DNA from 3 places in the Paenibacillus kribbensis genome. Region 2 is predicted to be linked to each of the others. Evidence: riboswitches for the same ligand, from Rfam matches in the RefSeq annotation. Region 2 holds a riboswitch; each other region holds the start of a gene.
What was found. Region 2 has a riboswitch for thiamine pyrophosphate ahead of tenA (thiaminase II). Riboswitches for the same ligand answer to the same signal wherever they lie in the genome.

Region 1 (7,477 bases), 1.3 Mb from region 2:
GATATACACATCTACTACGTTCGTATCTACGATATAATCATGTTTCCAAACGTCCTTCAGAATTTGCTGCCTGCTGCAGGCCTTATTGAGATGTATAGCCAGATGAAGCAAAAGATCGAATTCCTTCGGAGTCAATTCCAGCTTTTGTCCCCCTCTACTCACCATCCTGCTTGCATGGTCTATATGTAAATCACCTGCCTCGATTGCCCTTGCTACATCCTGTGCGGTGTCAAAAATTCGTAATAAATTAGCCACTCTTGCGAGAAACACTCTATGAGAAAAAGGGTGTACCGTCACATCGTGTGCTCCCTGCTCAAAACAGGAAACAATATGGTTCTCATCGTCTGATGAGGTCAATACGAATAATGGTACATAAGGATGGTTTTGTTTCGCAATACGAATCATGCCTCGTGCATCCGCTTGCTTGTCATCGATGTTCAGAAGCAGCATATTCACAGGATGATCGGCTACATAGGGGCTTCCCTCCGTCATATTTTGGACATGAGCCACCTGATAGCCTGCCTGCTCCAACAGATGTACATATGCAGGAGACGCTTCATTTCCATCCACAAATAAAATTAACGGGGTCATCTTTTCACCCACCTGGTTTGGACATCGCATTACAATATGGATATGAACAATTTGTTTGTAAGTCATTAAAACATATGTATATTTATTGTAACAAAAAAGCAGAAAATCATTCCTGAAAGAATGGTTTTCTGCTTTTTATAGCTAACCCAAATAACGGTGATATAGACTTTTGGCTTCTGCCACGTCCTTTGTCCCGTGAATCAACGCTCGTCCATCTGCAAAAACGACCAAGCGATACACGCCGATGCTAAAGGAAACCAGAAATGGATTTCGCTCTACTTTCCCCTCTGCCACAGAAGCAAGTCTATCTGCTGTTTCCTTAAGATTCAGCTGTACCGGTTTGGCAGGTCTAATCTGAATGGTATCCCGACCGCACAACACATCTGTTTTCTGCCGATTTGAGGCTGACAAATAGGGATACGTAGGTTGATTGCCGCAGGAAGGACAATCCGCTTTTTTCAAACTGTCTACGGCTATCGCTGTATACTCGTTTCGCCATAGATCAAACGAAAGCAGCTTCCCTCGCAGTTCTTTCGGATAACCGCCAAGAAGCTTAAAGGCTTCTGCAGTCTGATTGGCCGTAACCATTTGTACTGCCTGTGGTATAATCCCGGCGGTATCACAGGTCTCGCCTCCAAACGGAACGGTTCCCAGCAGACAGTGAAGACAAGCCGTTTGTCCAGGCAAAATGGTATATGTCACACCGTAGCTTCCCACACACGCCCCATAAATCCACGGTATGCGATGCTTAAGTGCCATGTCGTTCATAAGCAGACGGGTGTCGAAATTATCGGTTGCATCCATTATCAGGTCAACTCCCTGGATCAGCTCTTCCAGTTCTTCTACCCCGACATCCAGTACATGTGCGTGTATGACCGTTTCCGAGTTAATGGCTTCTAATCGTCGCTGGGCAGCCACTGCTTTGGGGTATCTCTCCGCGGCGTCGCTCTCCTGAAAAAGCTGCTGACGCTGCAAGTTGCTCCATTCCACGTAATCCCGGTCTACGATACTCACCGTCCCTACCCCTGCACGGACAAGCGTTTCCGCAATACCTGTACCAAGCGCTCCGACGCCTACGATCAGTACATGAGAAGAAGCCAGCCGGCGTTGCCCTTCTGATCCAAAGGGGGCGAATCTTTCCTGTCTGGAATAGCGGTCACTTGCTTGTACTCCTGCACCGGATTTTTCAGTTTCCATCATGCCTGAACCATACCTTCTGTTGGGCTGCTTGCTGAAGCATACCGTTGTACGGGAATCAGCCCCGCCTCAAAACCATATCTGCCCGCACGAACAGCCAGCTTCATGGCCTCTGCCATTTTCACAGGGTCCTTTGCTCCCGAGACGGCTGTGTTCAACAAAACAGCATCTGCTCCCAACTGCATCGCCATTGCCGCGTCACCGGGCGAGCGAATACCTGCATCGACAATGACCGGGATCTCTGCTTGTTCAATAATTAACTCCAATGCAAACGGATTGAGCAGACCGCGTCCTGTACCAATCGGTGAAGCTCCAGGCATAATGGCATGCACGCCAAGCTCTTGCAGCCTCTTGGCCAGAATGACATCATCCGATATGTAGGGCAGCACGATAAAGCCTTCGTCCAGCAGCTTTTCGCTTGCTTTCAGCGTTTCAAAGGGATCAGGCAACAACGTCTTGCCATCGCCAATGACCTCCACCTTAATCATATCGCACAGACCTGAGGCTCTTGCCAGTTTTGCAATTCGAACAGCCTCCTCCGCTGTCGTCGCTCCTGCCGTATTGGGAAGAAGTGTATACTTGCTCAAATCCAGCGTATCCAGAAAATGTTGCTTATCCCGTTCCTCCAAATTTAATCTTCGCACGGCAAAGGTCAATATTTCGCTTTCAGCAGCCTCAACAGCTTGGGATTGGATACTCAGGTCAGAAAATTTCCCTGTTCCCAGCAACAGCCTTGATGTAAAAGATGCTTTTCCAATAGTTAACATAATCAACCGCCTCCCACAAAATGTACAATTTCCAGGTTGTCTCCGTCCTTTAGTACCGCTTCCTCATGTTCCTCACGGGTCAATATGTGACGATTCAGCTCCACCACAACGGTTTTCACCTTTAAATCAAGTTCATGCAGCAATTGTTCCACATGAGTGATCCGGTTAGAAAAGTTCATGCTCTGCCCGTTAATCGTCAGCTTCATAAGCTTTCCTCCTTGATACGTGCAGAAGAAATTTTGCTTATTCCAAGTTCAGCCGCATCAGCCCCTTTAAGCAGAGCAGCCATCGCACGTCCGGTAGCATCACTCAACAGGACACCGTTGCGATAATGCCCGACTGCAGCATATACCCCTTCCACACCGGGAACAGCCCCTATGAAAGGACGTCCCGCTGCCGCCTGCGGCCGCAAGCCTGCCCAAGTGCGTACAAAAGAAGCTTCGCGTACGCGCGGCAACCATGCAGAAGCACGTGCCAGTAGCCCCTCCAAACCTGCAACAGTCACTTCTGTGTCATCGTGATGCGGAAGGCTCGTAGCCCCTATCCAAAGCTCGTTCTTCTGCTTCGGCACAAGGTAAACATCATCGGCATAAATGGTATATTCCAAAGGGTGATCCTTCAAGGAGACGGCAACTGCTTCACCCTTGACCGGATAAAGCGGGTAATAAAAGCCCACTTGCTCTAGCAAATTCATGCTCTCCAAGCCTCCGGCAATAATGACCTGGTTGCAGGAAACAAAGCCGCTATCTGTCACTACACCGCAAACCCGGCCATTCTGTACGACCAACTGCTCTGCATGGGTACCGGACCCTATTGTTGCACCCAACACTGTAGCTGCTCCCGTATAAGCACGGCACAGCTGTACGGGGAAGAGTTGTGTCTCCTTCGATCGATATATAGCTCCAATCGCTTGACGATCTATGCCCGGAATCCGTCTGGCCAATTCCCCGGCATCCCACCACTCAGGCTGATTATCCTCGCGCGTATTAGCAGCTTTCCAGCGTTTTTCACCCTCAGCTTCCGAACGGAAAGGAGTTACAAAACCTTCTGTACGAAATTCTACTGAAACACCAGACAACCGCTCCAGCTCACGAACTAGCTCAGGGAATGCATCCCGACTTGTGCGAGCAAATTGTTCAAACTCAGGGTCGGCGAACTCTTCACTCTCCGCCGCAAGCATTCCGACCGCTGCCCCCGAGGCTCCCTCACCCGGCATCATTCGCTCCAGCATAATCGTACTGCGCCCTTCCCTGGCCACATGATAAGCAATGGAACTGCCGATCACACCTCCACCTATGACCAAGCATTCAGCATGTCCTATAACTGTAGCCTCTGTGTGTATCTTTAGCATGTGTTATATCTCCTCTCCACTGACCATACTGCTTTCGAATTTCTACTACTCTCGTTCCCTGCTACAGATTGTGGGCTACCTGATCTACCATTTGTCTATATTCCATCACAGCCGCAATTGGCGACTCAGCTTCCCATATGCCGGACATCACTGCAATTCCGCTTGCTCCAGCATGATAAAGCTCTGGAATATGATGCGGTTGTATGCCGCCGAGCGCAATCACAGGAATGTTCGACAAGCTGCATATCCGCTTAAGCTGGGCTGTACCCCGCGGCACAACACCGGGCTTACATTGGGTCTCATATACATGACCATACAGTACATAGTCAGCTCCAGCCCGTTCGGCCATCTGCACCTCCTCCAGGGAATGCACTGACACTCCACAGCGTGTCCCCTTTGGAAGCAGGCTTTTCACATCCCTGACAGGTAAACCACTAGCCGGTAGCTGGACAGCTCCAGCCAAGGTAAGCAAAGCTACATCCACACGGTCATTGACTGCAATTTGCTGCAAAGGAACTCCCTGCCCTACCATGCTGCGGATCAAAGCAAGCAATTCTGAGGCACCCTTCTGCTTCAGGCGTGCGTGCACATAATGAACATACGGATAAATAGCAGCAGCCAGTTGGGGTACATCTGCATGGTAGCCACTTTCCATCGTAATCACGTGTAATTCGATCTCGTTTTCACCTCACATTGAACTAAGAATATGAACTAAAGTTATAAAATAATCGTATAAGCTGAACCTATATCGTTGCAGCTCCATATCGCGAAATAACATACGGAGCCAGCCACAAGTACCAGCAATAATGAAAGGAGAACATATGTGAATCCGTATACGGAAGTTCGACAGGCAAAGCCAAACGAAACGCAAAAAAACCACTTCCCAGAGGAAGTGGTTTCACGAACGTCCAATAATCGAACGGACAATCAAATCCGTATACGTATATCGTCCCACGCACAAACAAAAGTAATGATGCGATTACCTTGCTTGTACGGCGCTCACTTCCCTACGCTGGCATAACCCAGATCAGGTGCAAAGGGTCCGAAATCCATTTATTCCGTCTCAGCCGCATGGGCGGCTCCCCTAGTGTGACTATTATATTGTATCAGCTACAAATAGCTTAGCATATTTTTCTAATTCTGCAACCCCCACTTTTTGTGAAGCATAACAGAACTGAATTTTTTTGATTCTAGTTGACTTTACTTGACCACTCTTCCACATTCCACGTTTTGGTTACCCAGTCCTCGTAAAAATCCGGTTCGTGCGAGACGAGCAATATAGTCCCTTTATATTCCTTCAGGGCACGTTTAAGCTCGTCCTTTGCTTTAACATCCAAGTGATTGGTAGGCTCGTCAAACAGAACCCAGTTGCTTTCCCGCATTAACAATTTGCACAGACGTACTTTAGCCTGCTCACCACCACTAAGCGCAGACAGAGGACGTGTGATATGCTCATTTTTCAATCCGCAACGGGCCAAATGCGCTCTTACTTCATGCTGGTTCAAATGTGGAAACTCATTCCACACATCGTCAATCGGTGTGATTTTGCCCGCTTTTACTTCCTGCTCAAAATAAGCCGGCTGCAAGAAATCGCCTTGATAGGTTTTTCCGCTAATTGGCGGTATTTTTCCCAGAATAGTTTTGAGCAATGTTGATTTACCGACACCGTTGCAGCCTACAATTGCAATTTTTTCGCCACGTTCAATCGTCATGGACATTTTAGGCAACAGGGCATGAGTATAGCCAATTTCAAAATCAATTCCCTCAAAAACCGTTTTCCCGCTCGCACGTGCTTCTTTAAATTGAAAGGTTGGCTTGGCAGCTTCTTCGGGCTTATCAATACGTTCGATCCGATCAAGCTGCTTTTCACGGCTCTTCGCCCGGCCTGATGTGGATGCACGCGCCTTGTTGCGCTGAATAAAGTCTTCCTGTTTCTTAATATATTCCTGTTGCTTCTCATAAGCATCAATATGCTGCGCTTTGTTCAGATCCGCCATCTCAAGGAACTTTTCATAATTTGCTGAATAGCGGGTCATCTTGGCAAATTCAAGGTGATAAATAACATTAACGACCTGGTTCATGAACTCCGTATCATGCGAAATAAGAATAAATGCATAAGGATAATCCTTCAAATAACGTGTAAGCCATTCGATATGCTCAACATCCAAATAGTTGGTTGGCTCATCCAGCAGGAGGACGTTTGGCTTTTCCAACAGCAGCTTGGCCAGAAGCACCTTAGTCCGTTGTCCACCACTAAGCGCGGATACATCCCGATCCAGTCCGATGGCCGAGAGACCCAGCCCGTTCGCCATTTCTTCAACCTTTACATCAATGAGGTAAAAATCCCCCATATCCAGTTGCTCCTGAATTTCACCCATCTGTTCCAGCAGCACTTCCAGCTCTTCGGGAGAAGCATCCCCCATTTTATCCGTAATCTGCATTAATTCCTTTTCCAATTCCAACAAAGGAAGAAATGCGTCCTTCAATACATCACGTACTGTTTTGCCCGGTGTCAGCTTGGTGTGCTGATCCAGATAACCGTAACGTACACGTGGAGTCCATTCCACTTTACCCTCATCCTTAAGCAATTTCCCGGTCAAAATGTTCATGAGTGTCGATTTACCGACACCGTTAGCTCCTACTAAACCTACACGTTCCCCCGCAAGTAATCGAAAGGAAACATTTTTAAATAATGCGCGGTCCCCAAAGTTGTGGGATACATTTTCTACAGTCAATAAACTCATACGCTGTTTTTGGCTCCTTATTGTCATCGGCGATGCCGACTGTCATTATTTCATATATCATTTGTTTTCTTTCAAAGCCTTATTGTAGCACATTCAGCAGCCTTATCGGAACATTGAAAATAACGAATTTTAAGGTTTTTAATGCGGACTTTCCTATAAAAAAAGAAAAACCACTCGTCAGAGTGATTATTGTAAGCCGTTATTACATTTAAACTCGAAGTACCCCGCAGCAGCCGCAGATTTTTCATCTGAAAAACGTTCTCTAGCCTGAAAGGGTGCCGGACAGGAATCTCTGTAAAAATATTTCATTCCGGTATCCGGTTCTAAGCCACCGATAATGGCTTGCTTTCTAACGACTCTTCCACCACCAAATCCATAGTTATTATAAAACCTGTCACCAACCGGAATGCCTTGGATAAACGCCATCAACCCCACATCATCTACCGTGTTATACCACTCTTCTTGCGGAATAGTCGGCAGTGTAAACGTATAGGCTACGCCGTTGCGTGCTGCCTTTTGGTTATGGAGATTAATCAGGCGGGCCAGGTCTTCCTGAACACTATGAACGATGGTGGAACGTTGTACTTGCTCAAACGTTTCGGAATTATTCAGCAACGAAATGCTGGTTTGGCCCTGAAGCTCCTTTTGAAAGCCTTCCACCCACCTGTGATTCTGCGAATCATACGCATGTACATAATTATCCAAAGTGAATCCCACACTATTACCCGCTGAATCAGCATAGGCAAAAGGCCTTTTTTCACTCCATTTGGGACCTATCGCAACTTGTCCATCTTCATCTGTATAGGTTTCTGAGGCAAACGTATAAT
Region 2 (7,477 bases):
AAACGGACAACAGTGCAAAGAGGGCCAGCAGCGCGTTCGCCTGACCATAAGCTTGTCCGGTAAGATACCAGCTCGCTGCAATGTGGAAGAAAAAATTAAATCCGTTCAGCAGTACATTAAATAAAGGAAACATCAACGGACGCAAGCGGTTATTCACGTTGTTATCTCACCCGCCGATCCAGCCGCCAAATATCAATAATGGAACGTAGAAAACGAATGGAATCCTTGAAGACATCAATGTGCGACCCGTCCCGGTCAATACATTTGACGGGTAGTTGCAGCACACGAAGCTGGAGTCGCTTGGCGATAAACATCATTTCCAAATCCAGCGCCAGTCCGAGCTGCTCCTTCAAATGCGGAAACATCCGCTTCACTGCCATAGAGCTCATGACTTTAAGCCCTGTTTGGGAATCCACCACACCTGTCGGTAAAAACGGGCGGGAAACCATGCGTTTGCCGAAGCTGACGATCGATCGTAGTAAAGAGCGATTTTCGGCTGTCATATCCTTGGTTCCAATCACGACATCGTAGTAGCCCTGTCGAACCACGTTAATCATTCTGGCAATATCCTCAATAAAAAAGGAGTCGTCCGCGTCCACAAATACGTAGTAATCCGCACCGATGGTTCGCATTCCTTCCAGATACGTTCCTGCCTTACGGGTATTGCGCCCCAACTCCCTGGTTTGAAGCAAAGGACTAAGATTCTGATTAATCCGGTTGACGGACAAATCCGTTGTTGCCTTCAGCGCTCTGATCAAGGTATTCGTGCTATCGTGGCTGCCATCATCAATGAGATAAATGGAGCCTTCTACAAGATGGCTGCGAATAAAAGTTTGCAGGCGTTTGGCAAATGCCTCGACGTGTACAAAACGTTGCTCCTCGTTATATACAGACAGAATGAAGGCAATATGTTGACCTTTGGCTGAATACTCAGGGTAGAGCAAGCTTTGTATTTCTGACAGCACTTCCTCGTTGTCATTGGCTTGCCAAAATAGCAGGCGTAAACGGCCTATTCCGGTGATCTCCACCATATGCTGATCACTGAATGGAGCTGTGACATCCGTTAACACTAGCAGTGGCATTTGCGGAAATTGACTACGAATTTGATTGGCTATCCGCACAGCTTCCTCCGGTTCCCTGTAATCGATCAGGCAACAACATGCGTCTGCATAGACTGAAGCTGCCTCAGGGTCCCTGCATTGTATAGATTGGTAAAAATGAATCACATTGGGATAATCAATAGCCCTGTAATGATCGCTAAAAATGGCTATAGGCCCCACACAAACCTCTCCTTTTCCTCCGAATAGTTCTATTTTGTTGAAAAAGAATTAAAAATGTTTGCTTAGAGGCGTTAAATCGATGTGCAAATCCTTCATAATTTCTTCATAAAACACCTGACATGCCGTGATACATAAGGATATAAGGGGAATAGAAATGATTTTTATATTTTGTAAAAATAGAGTATTAAGACCTGATTCATAAGAACCAAAAACAATGAATTCATCGTATTTTTTCAAAATTAATAATTGGTTCTTTGTAATCAATTACAGAAAAATTTATGGTTATTTTGTCATATAACAATAGACGAATAAAACAGTTTGGCACGTCCATACTATGGGCAGCATGACATTTTTCGTCATGAATAACCCTAATGAACAATTATTAATACGAAGAGAAAGAAGGGTGTTTGATGGAAGCATTTTATGTCAATCGGGACGGCTCATTATCCACTTCATTACGGGGGAAGGATGTGCTAGCGAACCCCCTTTTGAACAAAGGTGTCGCTTTTACAGAAGAAGAACGCAAAGAGCTGGGGCTGGAAGGAATCCTTCCTCCAACCGTCCTTTCACTGGAAAAACAGAGCGTACGGGCGTATCAGCAGTTTTTGGCACAGCCCACCATGCTGCGTAAAAATGCTTCGCTCAATGACCTTCACAATCGAAATGTCGTACTCTACTATCGCCTGCTAACCGACCATTTGAGTGAAATGCTGCCTGTGGTCTACACACCTACGGTAGGAACCGCCATTCAAGAATATAGTCACGAGTACAACCGTCCCGGAGGCGTATATTTGTCGATAGATGACCCGAACGGCATTGGACAAGCGTTTTATAATTCCGGTTTGAACGGAGAAGATGTGGATCTGATCGTCGTAACGGATTCCGAAAGTATTTTGGGGATCGGTGACTGGGGTGTCGGGGGAATTAACATCGCTATTGGCAAGCTTGCTGTGTACACAGCTGCGGCAGGCATTCATCCCGGGCGGGTACTGCCGATTGTACTGGATGTGGGCACGAATAATGAAAAGCTGCTGAATGATCCGCTGTACATCGGAAACCGCCATAAGCGGGTTCGCGGAGAAGCCTACAACCAGTTTATTGATACTTTTATCAGCAAAACGTTAACACAATTTCCGAAGGCGCTTTTGCATTGGGAAGATGTGGGCAGCGTGAACGCACGCCATATTATAGGCAAATACGGTCAAAGCATTCTCACCTTTAACGATGACATTCAAGGCACAGGAGCGGTAACCCTGGCTGCGATTCTTTCGGCGGTAGGTGTCACCAAGATTCCGCTGCGTGAGCAAAAAGTACTTGTCTTCGGTCCGGGGGCAGCAGGAATCGGCAACGCTGACCAAATTCGGGGAGCCATGATCGCGGATGGCCTTTCGGAGGAGGATTCATTTAAGCCATTTTGGGCTTTTGATTACCGTGGGCTGTTAACGGACGATATGGAAGATGTCCTGGATTATCAGAAGCCGTATGTACGTAAAAAAGAAGAAGTCAGCTCATGGACACGGTCTGATGACGGAAAAATACCGCTGCTTGAGGTTATCCGTCAGGTGAAGCCTACTCTATTGATCGGAACGTCTGGTGTAGCGGGTGCCTTTTCAGAAGAGATTATCAAGGAAATGGCCAAGCATGTAGAACGCCCGATCATCATGCCCATGTCCAATCCTACAAACCTTGCCGAAGCGGTACCCGAGGATTTGATACGGTGGACCGACGGCAAAGCATTGATCGCTACCGGAAGTCCCTTTGAGCCCGTCACCTATAACGGTACGAAATTTGAGATTGGACAGGCGAACAATGCCTTTGTTTTCCCGGGACTTGGCCTGGGTGCGATTGTGGTCAAAGCCAAAAGGATCACCCCCGCCATGTTTTCAGCCGCAGCAGAAGCCGTTGCCAATGGCGTAGATTCGAATGAACCTGGCGGTGCGCTGCTGCCCCATATCCGAAAATTACGTGATGTCTCGTTTGCGGTTGCGGTTGCGGTGGCGAAGGCCGCAATTCAGGATCAGGTAGCACAGGCACACATTTCAAATGTTGAGCAAGCCATTCGGGATGCGATGTGGAAACCGGAATATGTGCAGGTCAAAGCCGTGGAAAGTGCAATCCATCACCCTCACTAATGCTTCAATTAGGGACGGGAATGCCTGTTCAGACAGGCAGGATACGTCAGTTCAAGCAAGGAGAATCGATCTATGAGTGTCGGACATATCCTTTATATTTTGGTGCCGATTTTTTTCGTTATTATTTTGGGATGGTTAGCGGGGCATAACAAAAGCTTCGATGCCTCTTCCTCCAAAGCCCTGAATGCGCTCGTTACCAGATTTGCGCTGCCTGCACATCTATTCATCGGCATTACAACAACGAACAGGAGAGCGCTCATTGAGCAATGGACATTCCTGCTGGCTCTGTTCATTGGCATTGTCGGCTTTTTTGTCGCTCTCCTTCTGCTGTCCCGCTTTGCGAGGAAGCAGTCGATGAAGGATGCCGCCATGTTCGCTTTGAACTCGGCACAGCCGACCTTTGCTTTTATGGGTATTCCCGTGCTCGGAGCCATCTACGGCTCCTCAGCCGTGGCCATTCCGATTGCCCTTACCGGAATCGTAGTCAATGCCGTCCTTGACCCGGCGGCTACCATTATAGCTACCGTAGCCAGCCGGAATTCAGGCAAGGAACGGAAGGGTCCCCTCGGAAGGCTGATCTGGGACTCCATTCTTCACGGCTTAAAGGAACCGCTGGCGCTGGTGCCGCTGGTTGGTGTGATTTTGACCTTGTTCGGCTTCCAATCGCCCGATTTGTTAAGCAAATCGCTTAATCAAATCGGAGACATTACGTCCGGGGCTGCTTTATTCGCGGTCGGTGTGACCATTGGCGTACGCAACATTAGTTTTAGCGTAAGTGCCTTTGCCATCGCACTGTTAAAAACGATCGTGCAGCCATTATTAATGCTGCTGATTGCCTATCTGTGCGGTCTGTCGTCTGCCGATACCGTTAAGGCGGTTCTGCTCGTTTCCTTCCCGGGTTCAGCAGTCGCTGCTATGATCGCTACCCGTTTTGAAAGTCTGGAATCAGAAACAGCCTCCTCCTTTGTCATCAGTGCTGTCATATCTCTCGTTACACTTCCTGTGCTGATTTCGCTATTGATGTAACCAGGTCAAGCACAACCAGCCGCAGGGCGAATGGATAACGGTTTGACATAATGTATGAACGAATGTACAGTAATAGTCAAAAGAATAGGAAGTCCACTAGGGGAGCCGCTTATGGCTGAGACAAGAACGTATCTTGGACCCTTTGAACCTGATCTAGTTCGTACTAGCGTAGGAAAGTGGAGCCTTCGTATATAAGGTCCCTTGCTTTTTGCGCATGGACCTATGATGAAGCCGCTCCAGTTTTCGGGGCGGCTTTTTAGCGTTGTTCCGGAACTGTATTCTTACGGGACTTCCTGCTCTTCATTTTGGTGGAGGTGGGGAAATGAGCTTTACACAAGAGCTCCGTCGGCAGGCGGATAGCGTTTTTCAAGCGATTTTTGAGCATCCCTTTGTGAGAGGTATTGCTGAAGGGAGTTTGACAAGGGAACAGCTGATTCACTATGTAAAACAGGACTTTGAATATTTGAACGCCTACATACGGATATACGGCATCGCGATCTCCAAATGCACGAGCCGGGAGGACATGGCTGTATTTAATGAACAGATCTCTTTTATCCTCCGCAGCGAGGTTCATCCCCATCAAAATTTCTGTGCTGTCGCAGGTGTGACCTATGAAGAGTTGCAGGGGTATCCGCTCGCTCCGTCGGCTCATCATTATATCCGTCACATGCTAACGGTCGCACATGAAGGCAGTCTGGGCGAGCTCATGGCCGTGCTGCTGCCGTGTCCATGGACGTATCTGGAGATTGGTCGCAGGCTGCTGGATGAGGTAAAGCCCGACGAGTCCCACCCTTTCTATGAATGGATTTGTTTCTATGGAAACCAGGTTGGAGATGTAACCGCCAAATATCAAGCCCGTGTGGATGCTTGGGCGGAAGGTGCAACGGCTGCCGAACGGGAACGGATGATTGAGCATTTTATGCTAAGTTGCCAGCTGGAATATATGTTCTGGGATATGGCTTATAAGCAGGAAGAATGGCCGATCCAGACCCCTTTTACATCGGACTACAAGCCTTGTCGCAAATTGAAAATCTAATATATGAGAGGAACATCGATATGCTGAAATGGGAAAAGGATTGTTCGGAGCTTCTGACAAAGGTACACAGCAGCAACCCCCTCGTTCACAATATGACCAATGTGGTGGTCACCAACTTTACAGCCAACGGCTTATATGCGCTGGGTGCTTCGCCGGTGATGGCTTATGCCCCCGAGGAAGTAGCGGATATGGCCAAAATAGCAGGTGCCGTCGTCTTAAACATCGGTACACTGAACCGCGATCTGGTCGATGCCATGGTCATTGCCGGACAATCGGCGAATGCACATGGCGTTCCGGTTCTGCTGGATCCGGTCGGTGCGGGAGCGACTCGCTTTAGAACCGAGTCAGCACTGCGAATCCTGAGTGAAGTCAACATCTCAATGGTGCGGGGCAATGCGGCCGAAGTCGCCCATCTTATCGGAGAGGCCCGCGAGATTAAAGGCGTCGATGCTGGTGACAGCCCGAGCAGCAGTCATGTCGAGCTGGCAGTTCGAGCTGCGCGGGCGCTCAATACCATCGTTGTCATCACTGGAAAAGAGGACGTCATCACCGATGGGGTCGAAGTACGAGTGATTAACGGCGGAGACGCGCTGCTTACGAAGGTAACCGGAGCAGGCTGCCTGCTGACCTCTGTGCTGGGCGCTTTTGCCGCCGTTGAGCCTAATTTGCTGCTCGCAGGAACAGCAGGCTTGGCATTTTACGGTGCAGCCGCTTCCCGAGCCGCCGCGCGTACAGCAGATCAGGGACCCGGCAGCTTCCAGATTGCCTTTCTCGATGAGCTTGCCAAGCTGCATACGGGCTCGCTGGAGGGGCATGTATCGATTCGTGAAGCTGGAACAACCACAGCAGGTGGTAAGCGATGACAGACGTTCGTGTAGCTAGAGCACTGACGATTGCCGGTTCGGACAGCGGTGGCGGGGCCGGGATTCAGGCCGATCTCAAAACCTTCCAGGAGCTTGGCGTATACGGCATGTCGGCAATTACGGCAGTTACCGTACAGAATACGCTGGGAGTGCACGGAGTATATCCACTGCCACAAGAGGCGGCAGCCGAGCAGATTGAAGCGGTAGGATCAGACCTTGGCGTAGATGCCCTGAAGACTGGCATGCTGTTTGATGCAGGCATCATCCGTCTTGTGAGCGAGCAGATTCGAAGGTTCGGCTGGGAGAAGGTCGTCGTCGATCCCGTGATGATTGCCAAGGGAGGTGCAGCACTGCTGCAGCCAGAAGCGATGCAGGCTTTGCAGGAAGACCTGCTCCCCTTGGCCCTGGTTGTTACACCGAATATCCCGGAAGCGGAAGCCCTGACAGGGATCAGCATCCGTACGATGGAGGATCGCCGGGAGGCTGCGAGACATATTAGCAATATGGGCCCAAAATTCGTCGTGATCAAGGGCGGCCATGCTGACGAGAGCGAGAACAGCCGACAGATTGTTGACCTGCTCTTTGACGGAACCGCCTTTACCGAACTGGGCGGCAAGCGGGTGCGGACTGTCCATACACACGGAACAGGGTGTACCTTCTCGGCAGCGATCACCGCCGAATTAGCAAAAGGAAGATCTGTATCGGAGGCTATCTCGAGTGGTAAAGCCTTCATCCAGGCGGCGATTGAGGAACCTTTGCAGCTTGGACAGGGACATGGCCCCACCAACCATTGGGCCTTCCGCCGTCGTCAGGAGATGCTTCTATGAGCAGCAGAATGTTGTCAGAGACGGTGCGCCGCCATCTCCAGATGTACCTGGTGCTTGGAAGCGTGAATTGCCTCGCGGAACCAGGCTGGGTCGTGCAGCAGGCTCTGGCCGGCGGCGCAACCATGGTCCAGTTCCGCGAAAAGGGCCGTGGTGCGTTAACAGGCGCCCCCAGGCTTGAACTGGCACGTCGGCTACAAGACCAGTGCCGCCGTGTAGGGGTTCCCTTCATCGTGAACGACGATGTCGAGCTGGCTCTTGAGCTCGACGCCGACGGCGTTCACATCGGTCAGGACGATGAATCGGCTGCTTCCGT
Region 3 (7,477 bases), 2.2 Mb from region 2:
TCCTGTGTACCATGCACAAACATGATCGGGAACGGATAGTTTTCCTTTTTGACCTCCTGATATGGAATCTGATGCAGGCTGGTGCCGTTCAAAACTGGAAACAGCAATTCCAGAATTTCCAAAGACGGATGGCGTGGCAAATCAATTTGATTATGAATGTTATGGTACAGTGTATCCGGCTCCAGCAGGAAGGTGCTGTCCAAAATCATCGCGTCCACATCCTTGGTTTGCAAACCTGCCTGCAGGGCGGTTCCTGCCCCCATCGAGAAGCCCCATACGATAATCTCCGACGAGCCGCGTTGCTTCGCAAGCTGGATCGCCCCTAGAAGCTGCTGGGATTCCGCTTTCCCTCCGGTCGCGACCGCCTTGCTGTTTTGGGACGCGAAACCGTAGTCAAACATAACCACATTAAAGTTCAGACTATGGGCATAATGCGCCAGATCATACATGGGAATCCAGCTTTCTTCGCGGTTGGCCCCATATCCATGGCTGAAAATAATCGTTTTCCGCGATTGATCCGCCGGGATATACCAGCCTTGCACCATGCGGCTGCCGTCCTTGGCGGGGAAGCTGACTTCCTCATAGGCCATTCCCTTCGCCTGCATCGGGTTGGAGTACAGCGGTGCTACCGTCGGATTGGTGAGAACCCATGCAATGTAGGCGTGCAGAGCGATAAAACAAAACAACAGAAAAAATACGACCGATAGCAGCAGCGCAATCACAATGTGCTTGAACCGCAGCATACGGGGATTAATCAGTGGGATGGACGGCTCCTGAACAGCGGTTTGTAGCTGAGAACTGCGCTGGGATGTCGAAATCATGTAAGAGCCTCCTTATAAAAAATTGAACTTCATGCTATGGAATTTAGGTACAAATTCACTTGAAAATGATAGTGTATGTCCACTTGATACCTATTATCGTATGATGGTGATTATCCAAAGTCAACGCCTGCACCGGAAAAGTAAAAATGATGCAAAGAATTGTCGATGTTTGTTCTTTTTCTGTAATATAGCTGTCACAAAAACATCGGTTTACAGTAGCCGCGAGTATTCTATATAATTTATGTAACCATGTTTCATGGTGTGAAACGAAAATGGATACAAGGGGAGCGGTTCACGATGGAAGACCGTAAATTAACCGTTCGCGCTGTGGAGCGTGCACTTGATATATTGCTGTGTTTTACCGCAGACTCGGATCTTGGTCTGACGGAGATTGCCTCCAAAATTGGACTACATAAAAGCACGGTTCACCGGCTGCTGACAACGCTTGAGGATCGTGGCTTTGTCGTTCGAAATTCCGCAACCGAAAAATACCGGCTCGGCTTCCGCATATGGGAGCTGTCTACCCATTTGTCACAAAGCGACGAGCCGGCAGTGCTGCTGCAGCCTGCGATGGAAGGGTTGCGTGACCGTCTGGGTGAGACGGTCAGCTTATACTTGCGGGACGGCAGCATGCGTATTCGCATTCAGGCCGTTCAGAGCAACCAGCCCATCCGCCGCGTTGCGCCTGTGGGTGCGCGTATGCCGCTGGCTGTGGGGGCTTCCAGCAAGGTGCTGGCGGCCTTTATGCCGCCACAGGAGCTGGAAACCCTGCTAAGGGGGGATGAATGGCCGTCCTCGGTAGACCCGGAGGTCTATAAAGCACAGCTGCAGGACATTCGTGAGAAGGGGTATGCAACCAGCTATGAAGAACGGGAGCCAGGTGCAGCCGCTGTGGCAGCGCCTGTGGTGAACCGGAAGGGACAGGTCGCTGCGGCCTTGTCTGTATCCGGTCCGGTCAGCCGACTTGCACCTGAGACGCTGCATGATTTTGCCCCGATTTTGATCGAAGCTGCGAAGGAAATGGGGCTTATGCTCCCGTAACAGGACCAGAGAAGGGTTGCCAAAGCAATAATTTTAAAGTAATCTGATGAGGATGGCGGGATGTCTGTTATCGCCGCCTCATGCAAATTGAAGTATCACAGTTACTGGGGGAGCCTGTAATGCCGGGCTGAGATGGAATCGTGCAAGATTCCGGACCCTTTGCACCTGATCTGGATCATACCAGCGTAGGGAAGTAATCGGCCATTGAAATGTATACGTAGCTGCTGCCTAAGAAGGCGCATGGAATATATTATTCTGTGTGTGTACTTTTGGATAGCTCTTCGTTAGATTAGCCGGTTCCCTGGGGAACCGGCTTTTTTGCATAGATCAGCCACCCTGGGAATGGTTCCGGATCGGTGTGTCATTTCATCGAAACGGGAGGAACGAACAATGAAACCGACGGAAACAGAAGAAACTGAAGTGAAGACAAGTGCAGAGCAAGCTGACGGAGTAAAACCCTTTCCGGGGAGCCGCAAGGTGTATATTCAAGGCTCGCGGCCGGATATTGCCGTGCCAGAGCGTGAAATCGCTCTGCACCCCACACATACGCCGGAGGGCACCGAGCATCATGAGCCCTTGCGTGTGTACGACACGAGCGGTCCGATGACTGACGAAGCCTATCAGGTGGACATCCGCCGCGGGCTGCCCCCGTTGCGGAGGGCCTGGGTGCTGGAACGGGGCGATGCCGAAGCTTATGAGGGACGCACGGTTAAGCCGGAGGATAATGGGCTGAAGCCCGGTTCCAAACGGGAAGCGGTGGAATTTCCCGGCGTGACCCATCGTCCGCTTCGTGCCTTACAAGGGCGCACGGTGACGCAAATGCACTATGCTCGCAAGGGAATCATTACGCCCGAGATGGAGTTTGCGGCCATTCGCGAAGGGGTGGAGCCCGAGTTTGTGCGACAGGAGCTGGCGGCGGGACGGGCGATTTTGCCTTCCAACATCAATCACCCGGAAAGTGAGCCGATGGTCATTGGGCGTCATTTTCACGTGAAGATCAATGCGAACATTGGTAATTCTGCGGTCACGTCCTCCATTGAGGAGGAAGTGGAGAAGATGACCTGGGCTGTGCGCTGGGGCTCGGATACGGTCATGGACCTGTCCACAGGCCGTAATATCCATACGACGCGTGAATGGATCATCCGGAATTCCCCTGTGCCGATTGGAACCGTACCGCTGTATCAAGCGCTTGAAAAGGTGAACGGCCAAGCTGAGGCACTGACGTGGGAGATGTATCGCGATACCCTGATTGAGCAGGCGGAGCAGGGTGTGGACTATTTTACAATTCATGCGGGCGTGCTTCTGCGCTATATCCCGATGACGGCGAACAGAATGACGGGAATTGTCTCCCGGGGCGGGTCGATTATGGCGGCCTGGTGCCTTGCGCACCATCAGGAGAACTTTTTGTACACGCATTTTGAAGAAATATGCGAAATCATGAAAGCTTACGATGTAGCCTTTTCCCTCGGGGATGGGCTGCGTCCGGGCAGCATCTATGATGCGAATGATGAAGCACAGTTTGCAGAACTGGAAACGCTGGGTGAGCTAACGCAAATCGCGTGGAAGCATGACGTCCAGGTCATGATCGAAGGTCCGGGGCATGTTCCGATGCACAAAATCAAGGAGAATGTGGATTTACAAATGGAAATTTGCCAGGAAGCTCCTTTTTATACTTTGGGACCGCTCACGACGGATATTGCGCCTGGCTACGATCATATTACCTCAGCCATCGGAGCAGCCATGATCGGTTGGTTCGGGACGTCCATGCTATGTTATGTTACGCCGAAGGAGCATTTGGGCCTGCCGAACAAGGATGATGTTCGTGAAGGAGTCATTACCTACAAAATTGCGGCACATGCTGCTGATCTGGCGAAAGGCCATCCACGGGCACAGCAACGGGATGATGCCTTATCCAAGGCGCGCTTTGAGTTCCGCTGGCGCGACCAGTTTAATCTTTCCCTCGATCCCGAGCGGGCCTTATCCTACCATGATGAGACGCTGCCGGCAGAGGGGGCCAAGGAAGCCCATTTTTGCTCGATGTGCGGTCCCAAATTCTGCAGCATGCGCATTACGCAGGACATTCGCGCCTATGCGGCTGACAAGGGACTGAATACAGAAGAGGCTGTAGCTGCCGGGATGCGTGAAAAGGCCGAACAGTACCGGGATGCAGGACAATAGGTTGAAAATAAGTCAATAACCCTAAAAAAGCCGTGTTTTCTCTACAGACGATGTAGGGAAACACGGCTTTTGAGCTTATTTTATTTTTTACCCATTTTCTCATTCAAAATGTCCTGAAAGCTGAGCTTCTTCTCCGAGCTATCTTCTTTCTTCTGCATATTCACAGCGTTGGCGCGTTGGTATTGGTGGTGAAAGGGCATCAGGGTGTGTACAGTTAAGTTCATTGTATTCATGTTAGGTTGTTCCTCCAATTCCATTTTGTCAAATCCAGCTTGAGTTGCTTAGGACATCTGTATAGGACTATTTGTATGTACTTGATGTCGTAATGCCATGTAGGTTGCTTGGTTAAGTTGCAATCATTATAACCGCATTTTTTCAAAGTAAAATGCTTTTGACATAAAACAGGAAGATGGTCGTATGTGTCCAAAATGTGCATTAGGAGGATGGTCATTTTGAGGGAGGATGTGCCTAGATCGAAAACAAGGGCTAGAGGCCCGTTTCTTAGTTTAGTAGTCGGGATTGTGTTTTTTTTATCGAACTGGCTGGGTTCAGTCTATATTTTGTGTTGTGGACCGTCAGGAATCGAATTTTGCAAAATCTTGAATTCGGGATTAAGGCAGTTTGGTGGCGAATTAAAGTGTCAAAGTTATATTGACTTTAGGTTTGTAAGTAGATACCATGAACTGGTTGTAAGCGTATTTTGACTGCAAGCGTCAGCCAATCGATCTGGCTAATCAGTGATGAAATGTTTGAGAGAGGATTAGAGCATATATGAAAAAGAGACTTGCGGATATCGCATTTATTATTGTAGGCGCCTTTTTTTTCGCGCTGGCTGTTAATCTGTATGTTATCCCGAATGAGTTTGGCGAAGGGGGCGTTGTAGGGGTTACGATTATTTTGTACTACCTGTTTCACTGGTCTCCCTCGGTCGTCAATCTGGTGATCAATGGTCTGTTGTTGATTATCGGATATAAGTTTCTGGATGCGAGAACAACGTTATACACCGTCATTGCGGTTGCATTTAACTCATTGTTTTTGCATTTAACGGCTGACTGGCGGATTGATTCACATGAGCCGACGATTAATGCCGTGTTTGCCGGAGTTTTGGTCGGAATCGGGATAGGCTTAATCGTGCGGGTAGGGGGCACAACGGCCGGAACGGTCATTCTGGCGCGGATTGCCAACAAATATTTGGATTGGAATATCAGCTATGCTTTGTTGTTTTTTGATTTGATCGTAGCGTTCTCTTCCTATTTTATTATTGGTCCGGAAAAATTGATGCTGACCATCGTGATCCTGTACGTGGGTACCAAGGTTATGGATTTCATGATTGAGGGGCTAAACCCTAAAAAGGCGGTCATGATTATCTCCGAGCATCAAGACAAAATTGCAGAGATGGTCGTTACGCAAATGGACCGTGGAGTTACCGTCCTGTCGGGCCACGGATATTACACCAAAAACCCGAAGGAAGTTCTGTATATCGTCATTAGCAAGCAAGAGGTGTCGGCGCTTAAAAAGATTGTAAAAGCCGTCGACACCGCAGCATTTATCACGATTCATGACGTGCGGGATGTATTCGGAGAGGGCTTTTTGGATATTTCGAAGTAACTGGCGGTGTGAAGGTAAGGCTTTATACTTTCTGATATTTTAAAATATTGGCGTCTTTAATCCGTTGCACGGCTTCCAGCAATCTTTCTTCCGAACTAACCAAGCTAATGCGAACATATCCGGCGCCGTGCTCACCAAACGCTTCACCCGGAATAACGGCAACATGAGCTTTGTCCAATAAAAGAGCGGAAAACTGCTCTGAGCTATACCCCTCCGGGACTTTCGCCCATACGAAAAAGGTGCCTGCGGAAGGCCTTACATGCCAGCCGATTTTGTTCAGTCCGTTTACTAATGTATCTCTTCTTTGGTTATATATAACCGTGAGTTGGCGGACGCAGTCCTGGTCGGTTGTTAAGGCGGCAGCTGCGGCATCCTGAACCGCTCCGAACACGTTTCCGTAAGCATGTTCAACAAAGCGATTCACGCCTGCGATAATGGATGGATTTCCAACGGCAAACGCCACTCTCCAGCCGGCCATATTGTACGCCTTTGACATGGTGTATACTTCCACGCCTATTTCTTTAGCCCCTTTCGTCTGCAAGAAGCTAAGTGGTTTATTCCCGTCAAAACCAATCGATCCGTAAGCCATATCATGAAAAACGGGAATATTGTGTTTTGTGGCAAACTGAACGGTCTCCGCGAAAAAATGACTTGTTGCCACAGCGCCTGTCGGATTGTTCGGATAATTTAACAATAACAATTTTGTACGGTTGGCGATTTGCGTCGGAATTGCGTTATAATCCGGCAGGAATCCATCTTCTTCCTTCACGGGTAACCCGTAAAGATGGGCCTCGGCTAATTTAACCGCGGAATAATACATTGGAAAAGCAGGCTCAGGAAACATGATGGTATCGCCCGGATTTAAAAGACATTGCGGCAGAGCGGCAACAGCGATAATAGATCCGTTAAAAATGGCAATTTCGGTATCCGGATCAAGATCCACGCCGTATTCACGTTTGTAGAATGCAACAATGGCCTGTTTTAAAGACTTTTTTCCATTGTAAGGTGGGTATCCATGGTTGCTCTGCATATCAACGGCCTCTTTCAAGCGATCCACAATATGCTGAGGAGTAGGCAAATCCGGGTTTCCTCTTCCAAGATTAATAATATCAATTCCTTGCTTTTCATAAGTGGCAATCGCTTCCGCTTGTTTGGACATGTACTTTCTCGGCAGGGATTTCAGCCGCCTGGATTCTTCAAAAACAACCATTCTTTTTTCCTTTCTGCTGATGGCTAGAAGCAATGTATCCCCTTAATAACTGTAGCTGCTTGTAATCCTGTTCACTGTCAGGATCGCCCACAGTGCATCATCAGCGGTGACTTTAAACGGTAAACTGTGAATTCTCGATGTTTGAGACGTCATTTTTGCCGCAATCAGCTGCAGCGCTTCCGTGTTGGAATCGTCCAAATGTATATCCTGCAGCGTCGTCGGGAGGCCTATTTTTCTATAAAAAGGAAGAATCGACTCCAGCTCGTCTATTTTCTTTTCCAGGGCTAATTGAACCAGAATTCCAAACGCTACAAGAGATCCATGTAAAATCGTTTTCGTTCCGGGAATAGCAGTCGCAGCATTAAAGAAGGCGTGTGCGCCAACGCTTTTGGCAAATATGCTTCCGAAGCCTCCAACGAGGCCAGCAACGGCAATATTCGTATCAATGACATTTATAAAGGCCTCCGTTAATTTTCCGGTCTGCGCGTCTTTGATGGATTGTTCCCCGAATTCGAATAGAAACTCTCTGCATTTGTGCATCATTTCAAAACTCAATTGCATTGGTATGGTTTTGGTCTGTATCTGATTCAAACGGGACACGCCTTCATACCATTTGGCA

Region 1: linked by a shared signal. The riboswitch ahead of B4V02_RS11440 (thiamine phosphate synthase) and the one ahead of tenA (thiaminase II) in region 2 are both predicted to bind thiamine pyrophosphate.
Region 3: linked by a shared signal. The riboswitch ahead of thiC (phosphomethylpyrimidine synthase ThiC) and the one ahead of tenA (thiaminase II) in region 2 are both predicted to bind thiamine pyrophosphate.

What each region holds. Positions count from the first base shown of each region.
Region 1 covers NZ_CP020028.1:2,516,087-2,523,563, reverse strand. Annotated here, with positions in the region: gene B4V02_RS11465 (response regulator transcription factor) at 1-591, opposite strand, end outside; gene B4V02_RS11460 (ThiF family adenylyltransferase) at 733-1,791, opposite strand; gene B4V02_RS11455 (thiazole synthase) at 1,788-2,555, opposite strand; gene thiS (sulfur carrier protein ThiS) at 2,558-2,761, opposite strand; gene thiO (glycine oxidase ThiO) at 2,758-3,906, opposite strand; gene B4V02_RS11440 (thiamine phosphate synthase) at 3,968-4,561, opposite strand; TPP riboswitch at 4,894-5,002, opposite strand; gene B4V02_RS11435 (ABC-F family ATP-binding cassette domain-containing protein) at 5,097-6,650, opposite strand; gene B4V02_RS11430 (hypothetical protein) at 6,837-7,477, opposite strand, start outside.
Region 2 covers NZ_CP020028.1:1,222,795-1,230,271, reverse strand. Annotated here, with positions in the region: gene B4V02_RS05685 (polysaccharide biosynthesis protein) at 1-157, opposite strand, end outside; gene B4V02_RS05680 (glycosyltransferase family 2 protein) at 162-1,280, opposite strand; gene B4V02_RS05675 (NAD-dependent malic enzyme) at 1,691-3,412, shown strand; gene B4V02_RS05670 (AEC family transporter) at 3,485-4,438, shown strand; TPP riboswitch at 4,527-4,630, shown strand; gene tenA (thiaminase II) at 4,761-5,474, shown strand; gene thiM (hydroxyethylthiazole kinase) at 5,495-6,337, shown strand; gene thiD (bifunctional hydroxymethylpyrimidine kinase/phosphomethylpyrimidine kinase) at 6,334-7,164, shown strand; gene thiE (thiamine phosphate synthase) at 7,161-7,477, shown strand, end outside.
Region 3 covers NZ_CP020028.1:4,816,617-4,824,093, reverse strand. Annotated here, with positions in the region: gene B4V02_RS21485 (alpha/beta hydrolase) at 1-821, opposite strand, end outside; gene B4V02_RS21480 (IclR family transcriptional regulator) at 1,119-1,862, shown strand; TPP riboswitch at 1,959-2,071, shown strand; gene thiC (phosphomethylpyrimidine synthase ThiC) at 2,253-4,040, shown strand; gene B4V02_RS26200 (hypothetical protein) at 4,121-4,273, opposite strand; gene B4V02_RS21470 (YitT family protein) at 4,812-5,648, shown strand; gene B4V02_RS21465 (aminotransferase class I/II-fold pyridoxal phosphate-dependent enzyme) at 5,671-6,858, opposite strand; gene B4V02_RS21460 (iron-containing alcohol dehydrogenase family protein) at 6,901-7,477, opposite strand, start outside.